3 regions of the Sphingobacterium sp. WOUb80 genome follow, and region 3 is predicted to be linked to each of the others. Evidence: riboswitches for the same ligand, from Rfam matches in the RefSeq annotation. Region 3 holds a riboswitch; each other region holds the start of a gene.

Region 1 (7,497 bases), 2.1 Mb from region 3:
AGCACGCGGTTTGTTATCCCCCTAATGGACCCACTGGTCAATCAACAAACAAAATTCAGAGTAGCCACATTACCTCCAAGAGAGAACGCAAAGCTTACAAAAACCATCTCCGATTTAGAAAAAAGATTGGATATGCTCAATAGGAAGAATTCTTGGAGCGGTTTCAATGTATACGATTCGGTGGCCATGCTGGGCGGTAAAAAAGCAGATTACATTGAAGATGTCGCAATTGGAATGGAATTGGCTAAACGCCCGTTAAAGGATCGGTTGAACGTCATTATCGTCCAAGAACTGATCAAGGATGAGTTGGCTCAACGCGATATTAAGGCACCGTTTAATATCGAAATATGGAGTACAAACAATATATTACTCAATAATATCCTAAACGAAGCAACCTTAAATAACCCGACGAATACAACAAAGTACTCTACCGCACTTTTTAAAGGCGATATAGGGGCTGCACCGGGAAAATTAACAATTTACTTCCCAAATAAAAAGGCCATAATCGCAGATAATATGGGCTATCTACTGTTACCTATGCTGGCATTGCTTTTCTTATTGGTAGGTTGTTTTGCCTATACCCTGATTATCATCTTCAGGCAAAAGAAAGTTTCGGAGATGAAAACAGACTTCATCAACAACATGACGCACGAATTTAAAACACCGGTTGCAACCATCATGATTGCCAGTGAATCGCTGAAAGATCCTGATATCAATGCAGACCATATGCGCGTTCAAAAATTGGCCAATATTATCTATGATGAAAATGTTAGGCTTGGGAATCATATTGAACGTGTACTCGACTTGGCAAGATTAGAAAAAGAAACCCTAAAACTCGACCAGGTAGAGGTGCACATCAATGATCTCCTTTCTGCTGTAACAGACAGCATGCAGCTGCGTATGCAGAATATTGCTGGGAAATTCAGTATAGACCTTGCAGCTACCAAGGATATTGTCATCGGTGATGAACTGCATTTTTCGAATGTATTCTACAATCTACTGGACAATGCGATCAAGTACAGTAAAGGGGATTTACATGTTAATATTAATTCAAAAAATGTAGGCGATACCATTGTCGTTACTATTGCCGACAACGGCATCGGTATGAGTCGCGATCACCTGCAAAAGATTTTCGATCAATTTTACCGTATTCCGACTGGAAATGTTCATAACGTCAAAGGATTTGGTCTTGGCTTAAGTTATGTACAGGATATTCTGAGAAGGCTGAACGGGAAAATTACAGTTAAAAGTGAAAAAGATAAGGGCACGACCTTTGAAGTAATTTTGCCTATTAAAAAATAAAACGTTCCTTTTTTGTATATTTCCTTTATATAAGAACCTCAAAGGTCAGGGAAATCCGGCCCTACGGCTTATCAAGGTCAAGGAACATAAGTGAAAATTAATATATTCATTATGCAAAAGATATTATTAGCAGAAGATGATCCTAATTTAGGGGATCTTTTAAAAGACTATCTCGAATTAAAGGGAAAATTTGACGTCACATTGTGCACCGATGGCGATGAAGCAATTTCTCAATTCAAAAAAAATAATTACGACCTCTGCATTTTTGACGTCATGATGCCAAAAAAGGACGGCTTTACAGTTGGGCGTGAGATCAGAAAAACAAACAATACAGTTCCCATAATCTTTGCCACTGCAAAAGGCATGATGGAAGATAAAACTGAAGCCTTTGAATTGGGAGGTGATGATTATATCACCAAGCCTTTTCGAGTTGAGGAACTATTGCTCCGCATCAATGCATTGCTGAAACGTAGTGTTCGGGATAAGGAGGAGGAAGTGGTTGCTGATAAATTTGAAATAGGTGATTATTTCTTTGATTATACAAGTCAGCAGATCTCCTACAAGGGACAGATGCAAAAACTATCGACGAAAGAAGCCGAACTACTTCGCCTACTTTGTTTAAAGAAAAATGATGTTCTGACTCGAGAAGAAGCCCTATTAAAAATATGGCATGATGACAACTACTTTACAGGTAGAAGTATGGATGTATTTCTCAGTAAACTTCGTAAATACCTAAAAGAAGACAGTAAAGTTGAAATTGTCAACGTGCACGGAAAAGGTTACAAACTTTTGGTGAGCTAAAAAAAGGGGGAATGAGAAATACAGTCATTCCCCTTTTTTATGCTACACAGCGTATTGGTGCATGACATACACAAATTCATGGATGAAAATAAAAGAACAAAACAATTTCATTCTTAGTAGAATATAAAAAATAGACGCACTTTTATAAAAAATTTGCATTTCAGAAAGAAATGTTTTAACTTAGCATCGCTTATAGAGAAAGGCAGAGGGAATAGACCCGATGAAGCCTTAGCAACCTGTCCCTTGACAAGGTGCTAAATTCTACCCTAATTGATATGGGAATGATAAGCCGAAGTCACCGAATTCTAGTGTGTCCTTCTCTCTCTAGCAAGAAATATAGTTGAAAAAGAAATATTAAAAACATTCATTATGTTATTGACTAACAATTTAGGTTACCCTCGTGTGGGCGCGTTCCGCGAATTGAAAAAAGCCAATGAGGCCTATTGGGCTAAAAAATCTTCTGTTGAGGAATTATTGGACACAGCAAAAAAAATTCGTGAAGGCAATTGGAAAACACAAAAAGATGCTGGAATCGATTTGATTCCTTCCAATGATTTCTCTTTTTACGATCAAGTATTGGATTTAACCCTTACTGTTGGTGCAATTCCTGCTCGTTACCATTCTTTATTGAATAAAGTAGACAACAATTACAGCTTAGATCTATATTTTGCCATGGCGCGCGGTTTCCAACAAGAAGGAATTGACGTAACTGCAATGGAAATGACCAAGTGGTTGGACACAAACTACCACTACATGGTGCCAGAATTCACAAAGGATCAAGAATTCAAATTGACTTCTGAAAAATTCTTAAATGAATATAACGAAGCTAAATCATTAGGCATCGATACGAAACCAGTTTTACTAGGTCCTATCACATACCTTTTGATCGGTAAAGAAAAAGAAGCTGGATTCGACCGTATCGATTTATTGGATAAACTTATTCCAGTATATGAGCAAATATTAGCTAAACTAGCTGAAGCTGGTGCGCAATATGTTCAGATTGACGAGCCTTTCTTAGCATTAGATTTAGATGCTAAAGTAAAAGCTTTATATCAACCGACTTTCGAAAAATTAGCTGCAGCAGCAAAAAACATCAAATTAATCGCAACTACTTACTTCGAAGCTTTAAAAGATAACGAAGATATCGCAGTTAACCTACCTATCCATGCTTTACATTTGGATCTGGTACGCGGTGAAAACCAATTGGATACAGTCTTAGCTAAAGTTCCTGCTTCATTGACATTATCTTTGGGTATTGTTGAAGGCCGTAACATCTGGAAAAATGATTACGAAAAATCATTGGTTAAAATCAAACAAGCTGTTGATGCCTTAGGAAAAGACCGTGTATGGGTAGCTCCTTCTTCATCTTTGTTGCACGTTCCTTTTGACCTAGACAATGAACACAATGAGCAATCGTTACCAGCTGAAGTAAAAAACTGGTTAGCATTTGCTAAACAAAAATTAGCAGAGGTAAAAGACTTAGCTGTACTAGCGGAAGGTGAAGTTGATGCTGAAACAGCAAAACGCTTCGAAGCTAACAAAGCTGCTGCTGAAAGCCGTCGTACGTCTCCATTGATCCACAAACCAGAGGTTAAAACACGTACAAGCAATATCACTGATGACGATGCAAAACGTACTTCAGCATTTGCTGACCGTAAAGCAGCGCAACAAGCGAAATTCAACTTACCAGCGTTCCCGACCACAACTATTGGTTCATTCCCACAAACGAAAGATGTTCGTAAATGGAGAGCAGACCTTAAAAAAGGTGCTATCACGCAGGCAGAATACGATAAAGCAATCGCAGAAGAAACAGAAAACACCATCCGTCTTCAAGAGCAATTGGATATCGACGTATTAGTACACGGCGAATTCGAGCGTAACGACATGGTTGAATACTTCGGTGAACAATTAGCCGGATACGCTTTCACTCAAAACGGTTGGGTACAATCTTACGGTTCACGTTGTGTAAAACCTCCGATTATCTATGGTGACGTATACCGTCCTGAAGATATGACTGTACGTTGGTCTTCATATGCACAATCATTGACAAACCGTCCGGTTAAAGGTATGTTGACTGGCCCTGTAACAATTTTACAATGGTCTTTCGTACGTAACGATCAACCGCGTTCAACAACGACTTACCAAATTGCATTGGCAATCTTGGATGAAGTACAAGCCTTGGAAAAAGCAGGTATCAAAATCATCCAAATTGATGAGCCAGCTATCCGTGAAGGATTACCTTTGCGTAAAGCTGATCAAAAAGATTACTTGAACTGGGCAGTACGTGCTTTCCGTGTTTCTTCATCAAACGTAGAAGATGATACACAAATCCACACGCACATGTGTTACTCAGAATTCAATAATGTAATCGAAGATATCGCCGCAATGGATGCTGACGTTATCACGATTGAGACTTCACGTTCTCAAATGAAATTATTGAATGCTTTCGCTGGTGATTTCAAATATCCAAATGATATTGGCCCCGGTGTTTATGACATTCACTCACCACGCGTACCAAGCAAAGATGAGATGGTCGATCTATTACGCAAAGCAAAAGCAGTAGTTCCAGCAGAACAACTTTGGGTTAACCCTGACTGTGGCTTGAAAACTCGTGCTTGGCCAGAAACCAAAGCGGCTTTAGAGTCGATGGTTGAGGCTGCTAAAATCTTAAGAGCAGAATAATTCTTAAACTATATTGATAAAGCCCTAGCTGAAATTTCAGCTAGGGCTTCTTTATTGACACTCGTTCAAAACAAAAACTGTTATCCGGATAGTGTGAGGCTATTTTCGGCTGTTCTTCCTTTCTTTCTTATTCTCTTTTTCACTCCCATTCTTAATTTCCTGTTTCCCTTTAATCCGATCTTCAATCGACTTCAGGCTTGACGAAAAATCGAGATCAACATTTTCAAGTTTTGCCTTTTTTAACGCCTTCAAAGCCTTTTTGTATTTTCTCAACTTTTCGAATAGAAGTGCCTTCTTTATCCAGATACCTGTCAAGGGCATGGCCGGAAGTGTCAACGCAAATTTGATCGTCTTTTTTGCAGCTTCATACTCCCCCATATCAATCAATGTCTGAATGAAATAAGGATATACTTCCAGTGCCTGCACATTATGCACCAAAGCTTCCTGGAAATACCTTTTTGCCTGCTCGTAGTCCAATAGCTGTTCCGCATGAACCCTTCCCATTAAACACAAAGCCATTGTATTGGATTCGTCGTAGGACAAGGCATACGACAAAGATTCCAAAGTTTCCTCCAAATAAAAAGGATAGTTATCCAATGCCTGAAGGACATATTTATTTACTGAATTCATAAAATTTTCTAAAACATAACATTCATATCCAGCTTTCACAAGAACATTGAAAATAACTGGATTCTTTAAACTCCATAATAAGCTAAGCATATTGGAACAGTGGGCCACTATTTAGAGCGCCAAGTTTTAGCCAATATCAACCTAGGTTACTTAACGTATTAAGAAAGAAGATTAGGAAAGGGCCGTATTCCGAAGAATATTCCCGAGAATCTTCTCTGTGGACGAAGCGGGATTTTCTAATATTGCAAACATATTCTTCCGTTTTTATTAATTACTCTATTGAATTGCAAAGATTCAAAATATTTACCAAATTCCAAAAACTTTTGATTATTAATATGTTATATTATTCAGCACGATATTGGCATATTATTGTCGCATCAATTTCGCCGAAATTCAACGACTATTTCTCCATATTTGGACTATGGAAAGTCAATCAGCTAATCAATTAATCAAACTATCAAGAAAACGTAAGGGGCTAACACAGCAGGAACTCACCGATAAAGCGAGGGGTAATACACGCTGTTGGACTATTTTTTCTCGGAAGTTTCATAGGCTATATCATTATCGCAGATTTTTTTAAGATAGCACTACCGTCTTTTTTAACCGATATCTTCAATAGCGCCTATTTTTTATTCATCCCAGTATGCTATTACATATTGATTCTAACATTTACTATTTTTAATTATATCGTAATAAGAAAGGCCAAGCTCAGTTCCGCAAACTAAACCAATACAAATGAATCTATTGCGATCAAAATCACAGCGGTTTCTTTTGAACAATCAATACCCAATCATTCTCCAGCAACAAATAGCCTGTTTCGTAAATAAAGCTATAGGTCTGCCCCTTGTTATTGGAAAAAGTATGTGTATGAAACTTAAAATCAAATCCCAGCCGCTTTAATTTTTCCCGTTGTATCTTGACCATACCCTCCCCACTCAAAACATCCAATAGAATGCGGCGGTTTTTTCGTAGGATATTATTCACATTGCGCACCAGATTGACCTGGTCACTATTTAATTTATTGTTATAGGCGTTCCGGCAAGCATCATCACAAAATCGCTTGTCAGAACGGCCATATATTACCTTGCCACATTCAAGGCAGACTTTCTCGACAGAACTCATAACGGAATATTAAACGACAACAAACGATTACAACCGACTATAGTCGAATACAAATGGTAAATAGACGGCTATAGTCTTTTTCCTACCCCACCTTTGCTCAAGATCATTTGGCGTCAATAGCCAAAGACCATCAACTAAAATAAGAATTATTAAAAACATTTAAAAATTAGACACATGAGCACATTACGTAACAAAGTACAATTGGTTGGGCATTTAGGAAATGACCCATTAATTAAAACAACTTCCACAGGGACAAATTACTCCATATTACGTCTCGCCACCAATGATCTTTTCAAAAACAAAGCCGGTGAGTGGGTTGAAGAAGTCCAATGGCATACACTCGTGGTCTGGGGGAATCAAAACAATACCATTGAAAAGAAATGCCACCGTGGGACCAAGCTCATGGTTGAAGGCAAACTCACTTATCGCAATTATGAGAACGCAGATGGCGTAAAACAATATGTCACAGAAATTAAAGTAGATAATTTCATGGTTTTATCAGAGTCAAACGGCGCCAAAGAAGACAGCCCAACGCTTCCAGATGAGAATGAAGATGACCTCCCCTTCTAGTATGATCAACGAGGTAGGTTTTTCAAGTCCCTACCTCGTTGATTGTTTCCAACTTATTTTATCAGGCTTGCAGTCAACTCTCGTCCTAGGCTCTCTGCATACGCCTTCCATAATTTAGCATCTTCCGGTGTAAACTTAGAAACAGCTTCAGTTTCTTTGGTGGCCCATTCCTGTCGCTTCGAGGCAAGCTCCTTAAGCTTAACAACATCGCCGCTTTTAGCAACAGTGATAAATTCTTTAATATATTTTGTGTAATCCTCCGCCAATTTTTGTGTCTCAGCAGAACTAAATTTCGGTATTGGCACTTCGCCGCCGCTATTTTCCAGCGACGTATTGGCCGAATCTTTTTTTATGTCAATAGCAGCAGTGGTATCTTTTACTTCGACATTT
Region 2 (7,497 bases), 990 kb from region 3:
AACGAATCTGTATCCAAGTATCTTGCATTTTTAACATTACCCCAATTGTACGTATGCATAATATTGTTATATAACGCTTCTATGTTAACTAGCCCTCCCTGCTCACTTCGTTTTCCTATCGACTGATCTGTAGCAGTAATAGGCATTAACCGGGATGTAAAGCCCTCATTGACCAGGTATTTATCCAAACCCAATTTTATGTCACTTGGTAGCATATTCGAAAAATATATTGGTCTGTCCCAATGATTATTTTCAAGCACCGACAACAAGGTTAAATCCGCCCTGGTCAGATGATCATTCGGAATTTCCCATTCCATTGCAGAAACAATAGCTCCTTGAAAAGAAGCCGGGACCGCATTTTTCTTAACCACCTCCTCTTTATCAATGCGCAATTGGACTTTCTTGGAAGGGAAATAGTTTTCCATATCACCAGAATTCAACTGAACCTTATAATCCGGGTCATCCGATGTAACAAACTGTAATAATTGCTGTATATCTACGGCATTGTCAAGTTGTCTATCCACAAAAGGAATATAATCACGGACGCCTTTTTTTGTCTTTTCAGCTGGAATCGTCACAGGGAGACCTGCCGCTTGATAGGTTGGTTGCTTAGCCTGTTGCATATACCAATCGCCAGTGAGATAGCTTAAAACGACAACCCGGACATCCGGGCGTACTCCCTCCACTTCTTGCAAATACCAAACAGGAAATGTATCATGATCTCCATAGGTAAATAGGATCGCATTTGGAGCACAGGATTCTAAATAATTACGTGCCATATCCCTTGCCAACGATTTCTCAGAACGATTATGATCATCCCAATTTTGATAAGCCAAAATAATAGGACCTCCCAATAAAGCGAAAGAAATACCCGTCGCTAATGCGTACCGTGTTTGTACAAAACGGTTGAAAAACCGAACAAATGCAATTACCCCCAGCCCGATCCAGATCGCAAAAGCATAGAAAGACCCTACGTAAGCATAATCTCGTTCCCGAGGTTGCATCGGAGTTTGGTTGAGATAAACAACGATCGCTATTCCCGTAAACACAAACAGCAAGGTCAAGACCAAGGTATAAGGTTTATTGTTTTTATACAACCAGATCGCACCGGCGATCCCCAAAAGCAGCGGAAGAAAGAAATAGGTATTCCGGCTCGGATCATGCTCCTGCGATTGGGAGAGTTTATCTTGCCCCCCTAAACGCCAATTATCTAATGGTCTGATCCCCGACAACCAGTTGCCGTCACTATAGGTCCCATATCCTTGCCTGTCATTCTGTCTACCAACAAAATTCCATAAGAAATAGCGGGTATACATATCGCCTAGTTGAAAATTAAAAAAGAACTTAAAATTATCAGAGAATTGTGGCTGTTGCCCCTCCTTTAAATTAAGATAACTTCTATAATAAGCCTGATGGGCCCCATCTTGACTATATATGCGTGGAAAGAAAGTTTCCTTATCAAACTTATACTTATCAACCTGACTAAAAGGAATATATCCGGATTCATCTTTACGATAACCCGTTTTACTTTCGACACCAACGGCTTGTGAATCATAATAGGGTCCTTTGAGTAAAGGCTCTCGAATATATTGCTCCCGGCTCAAATAACCTAAAAAAGAAAATACATTGTCTGGCGCATTATTGTTAAGGGATGGGTTGGCTTTTCCCCGGATCATGACCATGGTGTAAGAGCTGTATCCAAATAAAACAAAACAAAAAACCAACAAAGCGGTATTGAGTGTATATTTCTGCTTTTTATTGGAATAATATAGACCATAAATTATCAATCCCCCTAATAATAGGCAAGAGAAGAAAATTCCGCTACCAAATCCCATTCCTAGTGAGTTTACAAATAAGAGATCCACTTTAGCCGCTAAACCGACTAACCATTGAATAATTCCCCACAAAACTGCGCCCAAGATCAGTACGCCTACGAGGAAAGCTTTTATTGTCCCTTTCGCACTAACCCGGTTTGCCCTTCTGAAATAGACAACCATTGCGATAGCCGGGATTGCTAAAAGATTTAATAGATGCACTCCAATCGAAAGCCCCATAACAAAAGCAATAAAAACCAGCCAACGATCACTACCTTCTTCATCTGCGCGGACTTCCCACTTTAAAATTGCCCAAAATACGACTGCCGTACATAGGGAAGACATTGCATAAACTTCAGATTCTACTGCCGAATACCAAAATGAATCGCTGAAACTAAATGCCATTGCACCGACAATTCCTGCGCCGAAGATCTGCAGACAGGTTGATAAAGAAGCCTGTTTGTTTTTATTAAGTATCTTTTTGGCAATCGCCGTTATTGTCCAAAATAAAAAGGTCACGGTAAGTCCGCTGCAAACTGCAGAACCTATATTCATCCAATAGGCGATCTGCCCCTTATTCCCTAAAGCGAGATTAGAAAATATATTCTGAATAAGAAGAAACAATGGTGCTCCGGGTTGATGTGCCACCTCCAATTTATAGGCACAGGCGATAAATTCACCACAATCCCACCAGCTTACGGTCCTTTCTACCGTAGCGATATACACACATGTAGCTATAATTCCGCAAGCAAAACCGAGTAGAGAATTTAATCTGTTATACGTCATAAGGTCAATTGGTCTATTGTTAAAATCCTTTTTAGCACTTTAAGTTAAAAAGTTATCTTGACTCCAATAGGTTAATTAACACTATTTAACACAAATAACTGACAATAAACATGCTACTCAGGTTATATAAGTCGGTTTATAAAAAATCCGTAAAAGTCAGATCAGATGGCAGTTTCCATAGGGGTATACGAACAAGAAAGGGAGCCTATATGCTCCCTTTCCGTTTACCATTTATGCTATCTTTTCAACAATCTTCTTTGTTGGACCAGGATTACTCATCGTATAGAAATGTAATACCGGAGCGCCAAATTTAATCAGCTCTTGACATTGCTGTACCAGCCACTCCTCGCCGACTTGTCTGACGTCGGCATTCGTTTTACATGCCGCGACAGCGTCACTTAGTTCCTCCGGAATATCTAAATGGAAGATCCGAGGCAAAGTCACCAATTGCTTTTTCGTTGTCAATGGTTTTAGTCCAGGAATAATAGGCACATGAATTCCATTGTCTCTACATTTTGTAACAAATTCCTTGTATTTTTCGACATTAAAGAACATCTGAGTCACAATAAATTCCGCTCCCATATCGACTTTTTGTTTTAGATATTTAAAGTCCGTGTTGAAATTTGGTGATTCAAAATGCTTTTCGGGATACCCCGCTACGCCGATGCAAAAATCAGTCTTCTCTGATGTGATAATATCTTCATGCAGATACTTCCCTTTATTCATATCAGTTACCTGTTCCAATAGATCCGTTGCAAAAGCATGTCCGCCATCGGTTGGGATAAAATCGGCATCTCCTTTACGCGCATCCCCCCGCAATACCAAAACGTTATCTATACCCAAAAAATTCAAATCGATCAGTGCATTTTCGGTTTCCTCTTTCGTAAAACCACCACATATCAAATGAGGAACGGCATCCACTTTATATTTATTCATGATGGCAGCACATATCGCCACTGTCCCCGGACGTTTACGATAAGATACGCGCTCCAGTAATCCACTCGCATGCTCCTTGTAGATATAATCTTCTCGATGGTAGGTTACGTCGATAAAAGGGGGCTTAAACTCCATCAGTTCATCCATGGTTTTAAAAATACTTTGGATACCCTGTCCCTTCGCCGGTGGCAATAGCTCAAAAGAAAACAATGTCTTTCCTTTGGCATTCTGGATATGATCGATAATCTTCATTAAAAAACTGTTTTTAGTTTGGTTGGCTTACATCGAAACGCACAAGTCGAGGAATCGTTTATCTACATGTAACTTATCTTTCCCACATGGAGCAGGGTAGAATTTAGCACCTTGAACAATACAGGTTGCTAAGGCTTCACTGGGTCTAGTCCCTCGGCCTTTCTCTATAAGCGTTGCTAATATCGTTTTAAAAAATCAAAAGACAAAAATATTTTTTCGAAAAGGCAAAAATAGCGACAAAAAGACTGCAATAAATACGGCTTCAGATTTATTCCCAGGCAACAACAGGAATTTACACGCCACCAAAAACCGACGATTTTAAAAAAATAGGTGAAAGTAGCGATTGAGGTTCATGGACTAAGAAGATATTGACTGAATCATAACAGTTGACTAAAGATTAGTCGCCAGGGAATTCCGTAGATTTTTGAGATAAAATGTGATCAATAAGAGCCCTGTAACATGATACTCCTCTTTCGACCCATATTTAAAACCATCAAATAAATATTGATAAGCGAGCAATGCATTCTGTTCGTTGTAAAACAATTCTTTCCATGATGCAGGAACGTCTGCCCACTGCTTTAGCACAATACCATTCTCAGCATAGATAATTGGCGATTCAACACCATCCATTCGATAATCGTGATGTGTACCGGAACTTGATATATGCTGAAAATAAGCGATAGAATAATCTACAAAATTCAAAGCTCTGGCTTTTATCTCCTTTTCATTTTCTGATTTTACAGGCGCGTTCCGCCAGAGATTCACTTGGCTATCAAATTTACTGGGCGTCTCCCGAACAAGGGTTTTATCTAACGCAAAATTGATATAAAGTCTTTCGGTAGTGGGGACACGTGCTGAGTTAAACTGTGAAAAATCACCTCTCAGCTGAACAAAACCATCTTTTACCTTAATAATATCCAATGCGACGCTGCCTTTTTTCTCATCAGTCAATTCTAATCGATCTCCATTGAATCTATACTTGCCGAAAAGTAAGATATCATCAATCGCCAGGACAAACTCGTCTTTATCATGAAGTGAGAGAAAGGATCGGTATATAGTAGGATCATTACCATAGGTATCTGCCTCCACATTTTGGGGAGATTCGCTTTTTAATTTACGATACTCTTCATTTGAATAACCAAATATCATTTGGTAATTGCCTTCAGGAAACTCCTTTTTCTTTCCAAAGAAAGCACAAGAAGACAACGAAAATGTGAATAGCAGCAGTAATAACGGTTTCAAAATCAATTAATAATTATGGCCAATAATAATACACGAACCAAGATAAGAAATTACTGCAATAGTTATAGTATATCGTTATTCATTTGAATAAGCTCGGGGATAGCTTATTCTTTATAGAGATCCACTAAACCCTCTGGCAATTCGACTTCAATGATCTGCTCTTCACCATCGATTCCTAAGATTAAATCGTCCGATAAAGGGAACATCAGCTCTTTGCCATCCATATCGACTGTTGCGACAAATTGTTGCGGAAATTCCTGAACATCTGTTATTTCACCCAGTTCACCATGGCTTTCATCGATCACTAAAAAACCGATTAAATCAGTATACCTAAAATCATCTGGATCGCGCTCAGGCATTTTATCATTGGATAGATATAATTTTTTACGAACGAGTACCTGAGCCTTATCGATATGATCTACATCCTCAAATGTCACATAAGCTGTACTATTTTTTTGAAATTTAATCGTATCAACAAAATAGGGAACAAGCTTTTTGTTGACTTCTACGAAGACAACATCCATATCCAGACTCTCGTATTCCTCGAATTCAAAAAACAATTGTACCTCTCCTTTAAGACCTCTTGTTTTACTGACATAACCGATGTAAAAGCTTTGATCAATAGTCATATTTTCGTATTTAGCAATTAGATGTGAGACATGATTTGGCAAACCATTTGCCTATTGGCTGTTTCAAAAAAAGCCGGCTCAAGATTGAGTCGGCTTTCTCGAATACTTTATGAAAGAATTAACCTTCAGTTTCTTCTGATGCAGGAGCTTCAGTCTCTTCAGCAGCAGTTTCTTCCGCTACAGGAGCATTTTTAGCAGCTACAGCAGCAGCTTTTTCTTCTTTTTTCTTAGCTTCAGCTACTAAAGCAGCTTTTTTAGCTTCAGCTTTAGTTTGTGCTAAACCATCTTTTTTACCAGAGATTCTTGCATCATTAGCTTCAGTCCAAGCTGTAAATTTAGCTTCAGCAGCAGCTTCATCAAAAGCACCTTTTTTCACACCACCTTGCAAGTGTTTCTTGTAAAGAACACCTTTGTAAGAAAGGATAGCACGAGCTGTGTCAGTTGGTTGAGCACCTTTATTCATCCAATCCAAAGCTTTTTCAAAATCCAAAACGATAGTTGCTGGATTTGTGTTTGGGTTGTAAGAACCAATACGTTCGATGAATTTACCGTCACGTGGAGCGCGAGAATCCGCTACGACTACGTGGTAAAAAGGACGTCCTTTTTTACCGTGTCTTTGCAATCTGATTTTAGTTGCCATTTTTTAATTTTATTTTATGTATTCAACATATCCCCCGAGCTTCATGCTAGAGGGGATGCAAAGATAGTTATTTTTTTTTAATCATCATTATTATTTGATAAAAATTCACTGAAAACGACAGGGTTAGCTTCTTTCAGTATCCGCTTTTAGGCTAAACACCGCCCCTGTTCTCCAATGTTTTGTTCTTGCTATTCAGCAGTTAAAATAAGTCTTTAAAAATCAGTGTACAAAATAGCCTTTCTCCTCAAAACCTTCATGACTTCGCAGACACCAACAGCAATGAAAGCAAACTGAAGGTTCTTCCTGGCCAATAAGATCAGGCACTTTCAGAAAAAAAGGGCTATTTTACGAAATGTAAACAGGATGAACCGCTTGTGTATTTTGCCGGCGAAATTGTCTTCGACATTTTTGCCAATTCACTTTTTACTTTATACCTTCATTCTATGAAATCTGTTGCGCCATTAAAAATACTTAAAGCTTCGGCCGGTTCGGGAAAAACCTTTAGCTTGACTTTGCACTATCTCACTCTCCTGCTTTCCAACGAGCATAGCTATAAAGAGATTTTGGCTGTAACATTCACCAATAAGGCAACTGCGGAGATGAAGGAACGTATACTTTCGGTACTCCATGGTTTGGCAACAGGCAATGCCAGCGCTAAAATTGAAGATTTCAGAAAGCTTTTACTCGAGCAACAGCCCGATTGGAATCCACATCTCGTACAAGAGAAAGCTTATCGGGTCTATCGTCGTATTCTACATGACTACAGTCATTTTACGATCAGTACAATCGATGGTTTTTCTCAAAAAGTCATTCGTGCATTTACTTATGAACTCAATCTTGATGCAGCTTATAAGATTGAAATGAATGTCAATAAAGTGAAAAATGACCTCACAGTCATGCTGAATCAATTGCTGGATGAACGCCCCGATCTCCTTGACTGGATTATTGCCTATGCGGAAAAGAAAATAGCAAAAAATGAAAATTGGAACTACCGCCAACAATTAATGGGCCTGGCAAGCCTTATTTTTTCTGAAAATTTCCAAGAATTTGATGGTTACATCAACTCCGCCAATCCAAAGGAAGTCTTTAATCTCCTTAATCAGGAGGTTGAACAGAAGATAAACTCCTTCACCGAAGCACTCTCTATGACGATTGAAGCGTTTAGTGAAACGTTCAAGAAATTTAACATCTCCGAAAG
Region 3 (7,497 bases):
ATACAGGACGCTTCATACTTCAGGTTGAAAAATCTTGTGTTCGGATACACTTTACCTGAAGGACTGTTGAAAAAATATAAAATTGACCGCCTACGGGTTTATTTTTCGGGTGATAACCTCCTTACTGCGACCAAATTTAAAGGCTTGGACCCTGAACGCTATGGAAATGGTGATCTGGTGCAGTATCCACAAAACAAGATTTATTCATTTGGTGTACAAGTTAACTTCTAAGTGCTATGAAAAAGAAATTTATAACAGCGTTGATGCTATCCGGACTATTTTTGGGTTCCTGTAACAGTGCCTTGGACCTCAATCCTTTGGATCAGATCGCTTCGGACAACTATTTTAGCAAAAAATCGGATTTTGATAATGCATTGGCCGGTGTATATGCCTCGTTGCAGAGTGAGACTTTCTCCTATGGGATGCCTTTCCGGGACTGTCTGACCGACAATGGCTACAATCAGTTCAACTCAGGTAGCGTCAATGAAATCGTAGGTGGGAATTTAAATCCGACCACAGGGGGCTATGAAACCGGAATTTATAACGATGCCTATGTGGGAATAGGACGTGCCAATCGCCTGATCGAGAAGCTTCAGGGCTATAACGGCTCCGATATGAATGATGGGGAGAAGAAAAATATGGAAGCCGAAGCCCGCTTTATCCGTGCTTTTGTTTATTTCCAATTGTACAGTATTTATGGTGAGGTGCCGCTTGTGCTGACTTCCCTCAGTCTGGAGAATCAGCGTCAGCCAAAGGAAAGTGCGGAGAATATCCTAAAACAGATTCGCGCTGATCTGGATTTTGGGATCGCTAACTTAGCGGCTAAACCTTATTTCAATAATGGGGGGCATGCGACCGCAAGTTCGGCAAAAGCCTTGAAAGCACGGGTTTTATTGTTTGCGGCTTACGGTGATAAAGGGGTGCCCGATTTAGCAATTTTGAAAGAGGTAAAAGACTTATGCACCGATGTCATGAAAGAGTATACCCTGAGTACGGCTTTTGAAAATGTCTTTCGTGATGCAACACAGAAGAACAATACCGAGATTATCTTTTCGGTCAATTTTCTGGCACCGAATAATACAGCCCCTTGGGACATGTACCTAGGCGATTGGATCGCTGCTTCACCTTTACAAAACCTCGTGGATACCTATGAATGCAAAGATGGTTTGCCTTATGGTGAATCACCCTTGACTGATCGAGCCAATCCCTTCAAAGATAGGGATCCGCGCTTGAGCAAAACAATTTTTGTGGATCATCCCGACTTTGGCGGCGGTAAGATCCATACACCGTCCAATCCGCGGCCTACAGGTTATGGGGTGCTGAAATTTTTGGATCCGGCCAACTTACCTTTTGGCTTTTCAACATTGAGCCAACAGGATGCTGTTGTACTGCGGTTTGGGGAGGTGTTATTGATGTATGCCGAAGCACAAAATGAAATCGCCGGGCCAGATCAATCGGTTTACGATGCCATGAATACCCTGAGGAGCCGCGTTCAGATGCCCGGATTCCCTGTCGGTTATACCAAGGAAAAAATGCGCGACCGTATCCGCCACGAAAGAAGGGTTGAACTTGCTTTCGAAGGACTACGGCATTACGACCTGATTCGTTGGCATATCGCAGGCGAAGTACTCAATGCGGTCAAAGACAGTAAAGTGCCCTATCATTTTGAAGACAAATTTTACCGCTGGCCTTTACCACAAACAGAAATTGAGAAGAGCGCAGGTGTGTTAATTCAGAATCCAAACTATAAATAATAAGATTATTGCCTTCTTTTAAATCGGCAATTTCCTAAACCAACCACAGCAGCGCGCACGAAGTCCTTTCGATGCGCGCTTTTTTTGCCGATAAAGATTACTGCAAAGGGATCAAGACATTCTGTTCCAAGCGTACAGGGACATGCTTCACCGAGGTAAAACCGTCTTCCTTGGAAATGATATTGGAAAGATCCAGTCCTCTTTTGGAGAACGTACTGATCAAAGCTGTTCTAAAGGTTGCCTTGGCTGAACCCCAGCCTTGTCCTAAGATGGTGTCGTTGTTGAGCTGGATCAGTTCATCTATTGAGTAATAACTGAATTTTTCCAGTAAGTGGTGGTAAAGATTTGTTGTAGTAGCCATACAATTTAAAAATTTAAAGGATTAAACCATAAACTGTATCCAGATCTTGTTGGGAAAATAATCGTTCAGCGACGTTTATTTTGGTCGAAACCCGTATTAATTTACCACCGCGGTGCCTGCACTCGGTTGGTATTGCATCATGCAATTCTGAATACTCTACAAATATAGTAGATTATTTTTTATAATAAAAATTATTTTTGTTTTTAAGGGTAAATGAGCGCTGACAACAGGAATAGGGAGGTCAAAAGCGAGGCGCATTGTTGGCTGTGATTTGGTTATGAAGCGGATAGCTGGTCGAAAATTTTATCATGTTACTGTAATCTCACCGAAAATACTTTTAAAAACAGAGATAAGACAATACTTTTGCGCCATGAATAGAATTGCGGAAATTAACGAATACATTGCTGCCGAACGCGAGGTATTATTGCAACACCCTTTATATCGTAAGATCAAAACGATCAAGAATCTACGTTCTTTTACAGAAGGGCATGTGTACGCTGTATGGGATTTTATGTCTTTACTAAAAGCTTTACAGATTAAATTGACCTGTACGACTTTACCTTGGTTTGCGAGTGAGCATCCATCAACGCGCTATCTAATCAACGAAATTGTATTGGCAGAGGAGTCGGATGAATACATTGATGGCCGCCGTTTGAGCCACTTTGAGATGTATCTGGACGCCATGGATGCCATGGGTGCCGACCTTCATCTGGTCAACAAATTTATTGCTCACGCCAAAAAATCGAACAACATATTCGATGTCATTGCAACGACCACATTGGACAAGCGGATCAAAGACTTTTTGAATTTTACATTCGAAGTGATTGCTGAGGGCGAGGTGCATAAAATTGCTGCAGCATTTACATTTGGACGCGAAGATCTTATCCCGGGAATGTTTACCTCTATTTTGGAAGAAATTAAAACAAACTTTCCTACAGCCAATCTGGATAGCTTTATTTATTATTTTCAACGCCATATTGATCTTGACGGCGACGAGCATGGACCGTTGGCGATGCAGATGATCACAGATCTTGCGAAGGACGATGAGGTTAAATGGACGGAAATGAAAGAGATCAGTAAAATTGCGCTACAAAAAAGAATCCAGCTGTGGAATGCAATAGAGGATTCCTTATACGGATAATCTATTATTATACCATCGAGAAAGGCCTTTCAAATTGTGATTTGAAAGGCCTTTTTTATGTGCTGTAAAAAAGGATATTGTAATGGCTTATTGGCAGATATTGGTCTTTTTGCTTGAATTGATGAAAAAATGTCTTTTTTCCATAACATATTGGCGTTTGTGAAGAAATCCAAGTTCCAATAAGTGTCTAAGTTTGCAACGCAAAAAAATAATAGAGCACACGTGAACTTTTTTCCTCCCTATTGGGCAAAAGGAATACTAACCATGGGGTTGTTGGTATTCACTATTTCGGACACCTTCGCCCTCGACTCTTTGCGTATGTCCCTGAAAGACATGATCGACAAAGCGCTACAGAACAGTAAATATATCGAGCAGTCTTATTTGCAGCTCAAAGAAAGTGAGGTGGCAGTACAGCAGCAACGCATGGAATTGCTGCCCAAGATTTCCGCCAGAGCTTCTGCTAGTTATGCAAGTAATATGCCTGTGTATGACCAGGGGCTTTTAAATAAACCCGCTCAGCATGATATCATTCATTACTTGTACGATAGCGGCCTGGATTTTTATCTGAACCTTTACAATGGGCATCGGGACCTGATGAAAATTGAGTCCAAAAAATTGGAAAATGAGCTGGCCAGAATCGATTGGAAGAACGCCGCAGCGCAGACGAAATTGGAGGTTTGCAATCTTTTTCTGGATTTGGAACTGTCATATAGTAACCGATCTTTAATCGAGCAGGATATTGCTGATCAACGGGTACAGCTCAAGGAGATTGAGCATCTGTATAAGGCGGGCGTGGTATTGCACAGTGACGTCTTGCGTATTTCGTTGGAACTGTCGAAACGGGAGCTATTGCTTGTGCAGATTTGCCATGATATTCAGGCTGCAAATCAGAAGCTGCAGCTTATTGGCGGTATTACAGCGGAGATTGTGCCTCTGCCCGAGCAGTTTCAAGTGGAAGGCCCCAGCTATGAAGCGCTTGTTGCCGAAGCGCGAAGCCATGCTTTTTCCCTTCTAAAATCCGAACAGGAAGTTGTTTTGAAGAAATTGTCGGTCAAACAGGCGCGATCAAATTATCTTCCTGAGTTGGGGTTGACCAGTACATTCACCTTTGCCAATCCACAGGTCTTCTTGTATCCCTATAACCCCAGTTGGTATAATCTGAGTATCACAGGACTCAAATTAAACATACCAATCTCGGCAATTTATCTCAATAAAAACGTGGTGCGCGGAGCACTGATCGCATTGGATCGACAAGAGGTAAAACACCATCATGAGGAGGAGATTCTGGAAAATCAGCTGTTACAGGCCCTGTTGGATTATCAATTGGCTATTAAGCAGCAGGACGTCTGTCAAAACAATAAGGCGTTGGCGCAGGAAAATGCACGGATTATAAAAAACAGGTATTTTAAATCATCGGCTTTGATTACGGATCTATTGGATGCTGATATGCAATACCTAAAAACACTTTTTGATCTTGAAACCGCACATATTGCGATACAGAAACATTATTATTTTATCGAATTTTTGAAGGGTACTATCTAATGAAACCTAAATCACGTAGAACAGTTGTGGAGGCACAACTCACTCGAATCACCAACTGGTTGGCCGGAATTGTCTTGTTGGCCTTGTTGTTATGGGGCGCTCAAGCATTATGGATGCGACTGCGGTATACCTACACAAATGATGCACAGGTAACGCAATATATCAATCCCATTGTTTCTCGGGTAGGAGGATATGTGGTTTCTGTGCATTATCACGATCATCAATTGGTTAAACGGGGTGATACCCTGTTGCTTATAGATAATAAGGAGTATAAATATGAGGCTGATCAGGTAGCAGCATCCGTCAATAAGGAAGCTGCAGAGATCAATGTTCTTCACAGTCAAAAGGAAATTCTCCAGGCGGAACATGAATCTTTACGGACATCAATTGCTGCCGGGGAGGCTCGGGTAACCAAGCAACAGTTGGAATATGATCGATATAATTATTTGTTTCAGGAAAAGTCTGCAACGGCACAGCAACTGGAGGATGTAAAAGCGACGTTGGATGTGTATAAGAGTGAGCTGGCTTCGTTAAAGCATAAATTACAGGCTTCACAGGAGCGTGTGCATGATGTGGATATAAAAAAAGGTGTGGTTGATGCCGAACGTGTTCGTTTGACGGCAGCTGTCGGCCGCAAGCGGCTTGATGTTGGCTATACCGTTATTCGCGCACCTTACGATGGACAGATTGGCAAACGCACGATTGAAAAAGGTCAAATGATAAGTGCTGGCGAAGTTTTGGGCTTTATCGTCAATAGAGAAACCCCAACCTGGGTAACGGCTAATTTTAAGGAAACGCAGTTGCGCTATTTGCACCTTGGCAATAGGGTTGAGGTGGTTGCTGATGCGTATCCGGATCAAAAATTTTATGGAAAAATTATTTCCATCTCCCCGGCTACAGGTTCTGCATTCTCCCTTTTGCCGCCAGATAATGCAACGGGCAACTTTGTGAAGATTGTACAACGCGTACCTGTGCGCATTGAGCTAGATAGACAAAAGGGAGCGCAACAGCTTCTTTCGGGAATGAATGTGAATGTGTCGGTATCAAAAAAGCAGCAATAGTGAAAGGAATTTTTAAAGAATGGGTGCCGGAGTGGTTGATCAAGCTTATCCTGTTTAGCAGTTTGATGCCGAGTATGGTCTTATTTTTCCTGCCAGGTGCAAATACAAATGTCACCGCTGGATTCTACGGTGCCCAACCCAGTGATGTCCAGTTTCTGATCATTTTGTTTTATGCTGGTTTTGTTGGATTCTACGTTTTAGAACGACGCTTTTTTTTATACTTTCCCATCAAGCAGTACTACATTATTTTTAATCTTCTGCAGCTATTGAATTGCTTTTTGATGTACAGTATCACCGATATCAGCTGGGTATATGGCCTGCGCTTTTTCCAAGGGATGTTGTTTGCTTCTGCCGTAAACTTATCGATCTCCATGATATTCTCACGGTTGAAAAGCGATCGGGCGAAGGAAGTAAGTTATGCTGTCTTTTTTGGCATGTTACTCTGCAGCTCCCCATTTAATACGTTCGTCACGGCTGAATTTATCGATTCATTCAATTTTGATCAGCTCTATCTATACGCCGCATTATCATTTGTACCGGGTTTATTGTTGATTATGCTGTCGATGCGCTCTATACGGCATATACGCCCTTATCCTTTGTTTTCTTTAGACTGGGCAAGCTGCATTTTCTATAGTCTTGTGATTGTCAGTTTTGGCTATTTAATGGTGTATGGACAAGAAGTTTATTGGTTTAACGATCAGCATATGCTGATTATATTAGGGGCAGGTCTAGCGTTGCTTATTCTTTTTATTGTTCGGCAAATGGTGCTCAGGCGTGTGTATGTTCATTTGGCGATTTTTAAAAACAGGAACTTTCTCTTGGGCTTATTGATTTTGTACATGATGTATATCGAACGCTTCTCCCTGACCATCTCAAATCAATATCTCGTACAGGTTATTCAACTTGATCCTATTCATTTGTCCTATATCCAGTGGTTTAATATTGCTGGTATTGTCGCTGGTGTTCTAGGTTCATTGTATTGGATGCTTGGGCAACGCCCCGTAAAATGGATCTGGATTTCGGGCTATTGTTGCTTGCTGCTGTTTCACCAATGGATGTTTTTCTCCTTTGAGGGGCAGGGTAATGATGCGCATTTTTGGATACCCTTAGTTTTACACGGACTCGGAGTAGGGCTTATTATGGTACCTACCATCTTATTTTGCATTACCAGTGTCAGCCCTCAATTGGGGGCTTCTGCGGCTGCGGTCTGTCTTGCTATCCGATACTTGGGTTACACGAGCAGTATCGGTTTACAGAATTTTTTCAAGTTGTTTGAATATGCCCAGCACCAACAGGTTTTTAGGGACCAAACGGAAGTGGGCAATCCCTTATTTCGGGAGTACCTGCAGCAGGAATCTGTCAGCATCTTGCAGCATGGACTGCAGTATAAGGAACATACGGCTGCCTTAAAGCTCGTTGCTGAGCGGGTCAAGATCCAATCCTTTGTGAGGTATGCCATGGATTATTATGAGATTATGTCCATGATCAGTATCAGCATACTTTTGCTGATACTGATCTCGCCTTCCTTGAAAAGCATGTATAAGAAACTAAGAAAAAACAGAATTTCTCCAGCTTAGATCTCCTGAATATCCCATATTCCAGCTGTTCGTTGGAGTTCGACCAGGGCGATCGCATAAT

What was found. Region 3 has a riboswitch for S-adenosylmethionine ahead of AB1Z56_RS14895 (5-oxoprolinase). Riboswitches for the same ligand answer to the same signal wherever they lie in the genome.
Region 1: it holds a riboswitch for S-adenosylmethionine, as region 3 does, so the genes downstream of both, metE (5-methyltetrahydropteroyltriglutamate--homocysteine S-methyltransferase) here and AB1Z56_RS14895 (5-oxoprolinase) in region 3, are expected to answer to the same signal.
Region 2: it holds a riboswitch for S-adenosylmethionine, as region 3 does, so the genes downstream of both, AB1Z56_RS18865 (methylenetetrahydrofolate reductase) here and AB1Z56_RS14895 (5-oxoprolinase) in region 3, are expected to answer to the same signal.

Annotation. Positions count from the first base shown of each region.
Region 1 covers NZ_CP165617.1:5,625,393-5,632,889, reverse strand. Annotated here, with positions in the region: gene AB1Z56_RS23235 (sensor histidine kinase) at 1-1,302, shown strand, start outside; gene AB1Z56_RS23230 (response regulator transcription factor) at 1,414-2,103, shown strand; SAM riboswitch class I at 2,291-2,394, shown strand; gene metE (5-methyltetrahydropteroyltriglutamate--homocysteine S-methyltransferase) at 2,473-4,785, shown strand; gene AB1Z56_RS23220 (hypothetical protein) at 4,885-5,415, opposite strand; gene AB1Z56_RS23215 (hypothetical protein) at 6,172-6,537, opposite strand; gene AB1Z56_RS23210 (single-stranded DNA-binding protein) at 6,712-7,107, shown strand; gene AB1Z56_RS23205 (hypothetical protein) at 7,161-7,497, opposite strand, start outside.
Region 2 covers NZ_CP165617.1:4,538,615-4,546,111, forward strand. Annotated here, with positions in the region: gene AB1Z56_RS18860 (glycosyltransferase family 117 protein) at 1-2,600, opposite strand, end outside; gene AB1Z56_RS18865 (methylenetetrahydrofolate reductase) at 2,832-3,788, opposite strand; SAM riboswitch class I at 3,859-3,961, opposite strand; gene AB1Z56_RS18870 (hypothetical protein) at 4,179-5,030, opposite strand; gene rimM (ribosome maturation factor RimM) at 5,135-5,659, opposite strand; gene AB1Z56_RS18880 (30S ribosomal protein S16) at 5,778-6,299, opposite strand; gene AB1Z56_RS18885 (UvrD-helicase domain-containing protein) at 6,743-7,497, shown strand, end outside.
Region 3 covers NZ_CP165617.1:3,545,082-3,552,578, reverse strand. Annotated here, with positions in the region: gene AB1Z56_RS14905 (SusC/RagA family TonB-linked outer membrane protein) at 1-231, shown strand, start outside; gene AB1Z56_RS14900 (RagB/SusD family nutrient uptake outer membrane protein) at 237-1,754, shown strand; gene AB1Z56_RS14895 (5-oxoprolinase) at 1,852-2,115, opposite strand; SAM-I-IV-variant riboswitch at 2,182-2,275, opposite strand; gene AB1Z56_RS14890 (DUF3050 domain-containing protein) at 2,486-3,256, shown strand; gene AB1Z56_RS14885 (TolC family protein) at 3,479-4,798, shown strand; gene AB1Z56_RS14880 (HlyD family secretion protein) at 4,798-5,859, shown strand; gene AB1Z56_RS14875 (hypothetical protein) at 5,859-7,436, shown strand; gene AB1Z56_RS14870 (TolC family protein) at 7,433-7,497, opposite strand, start outside.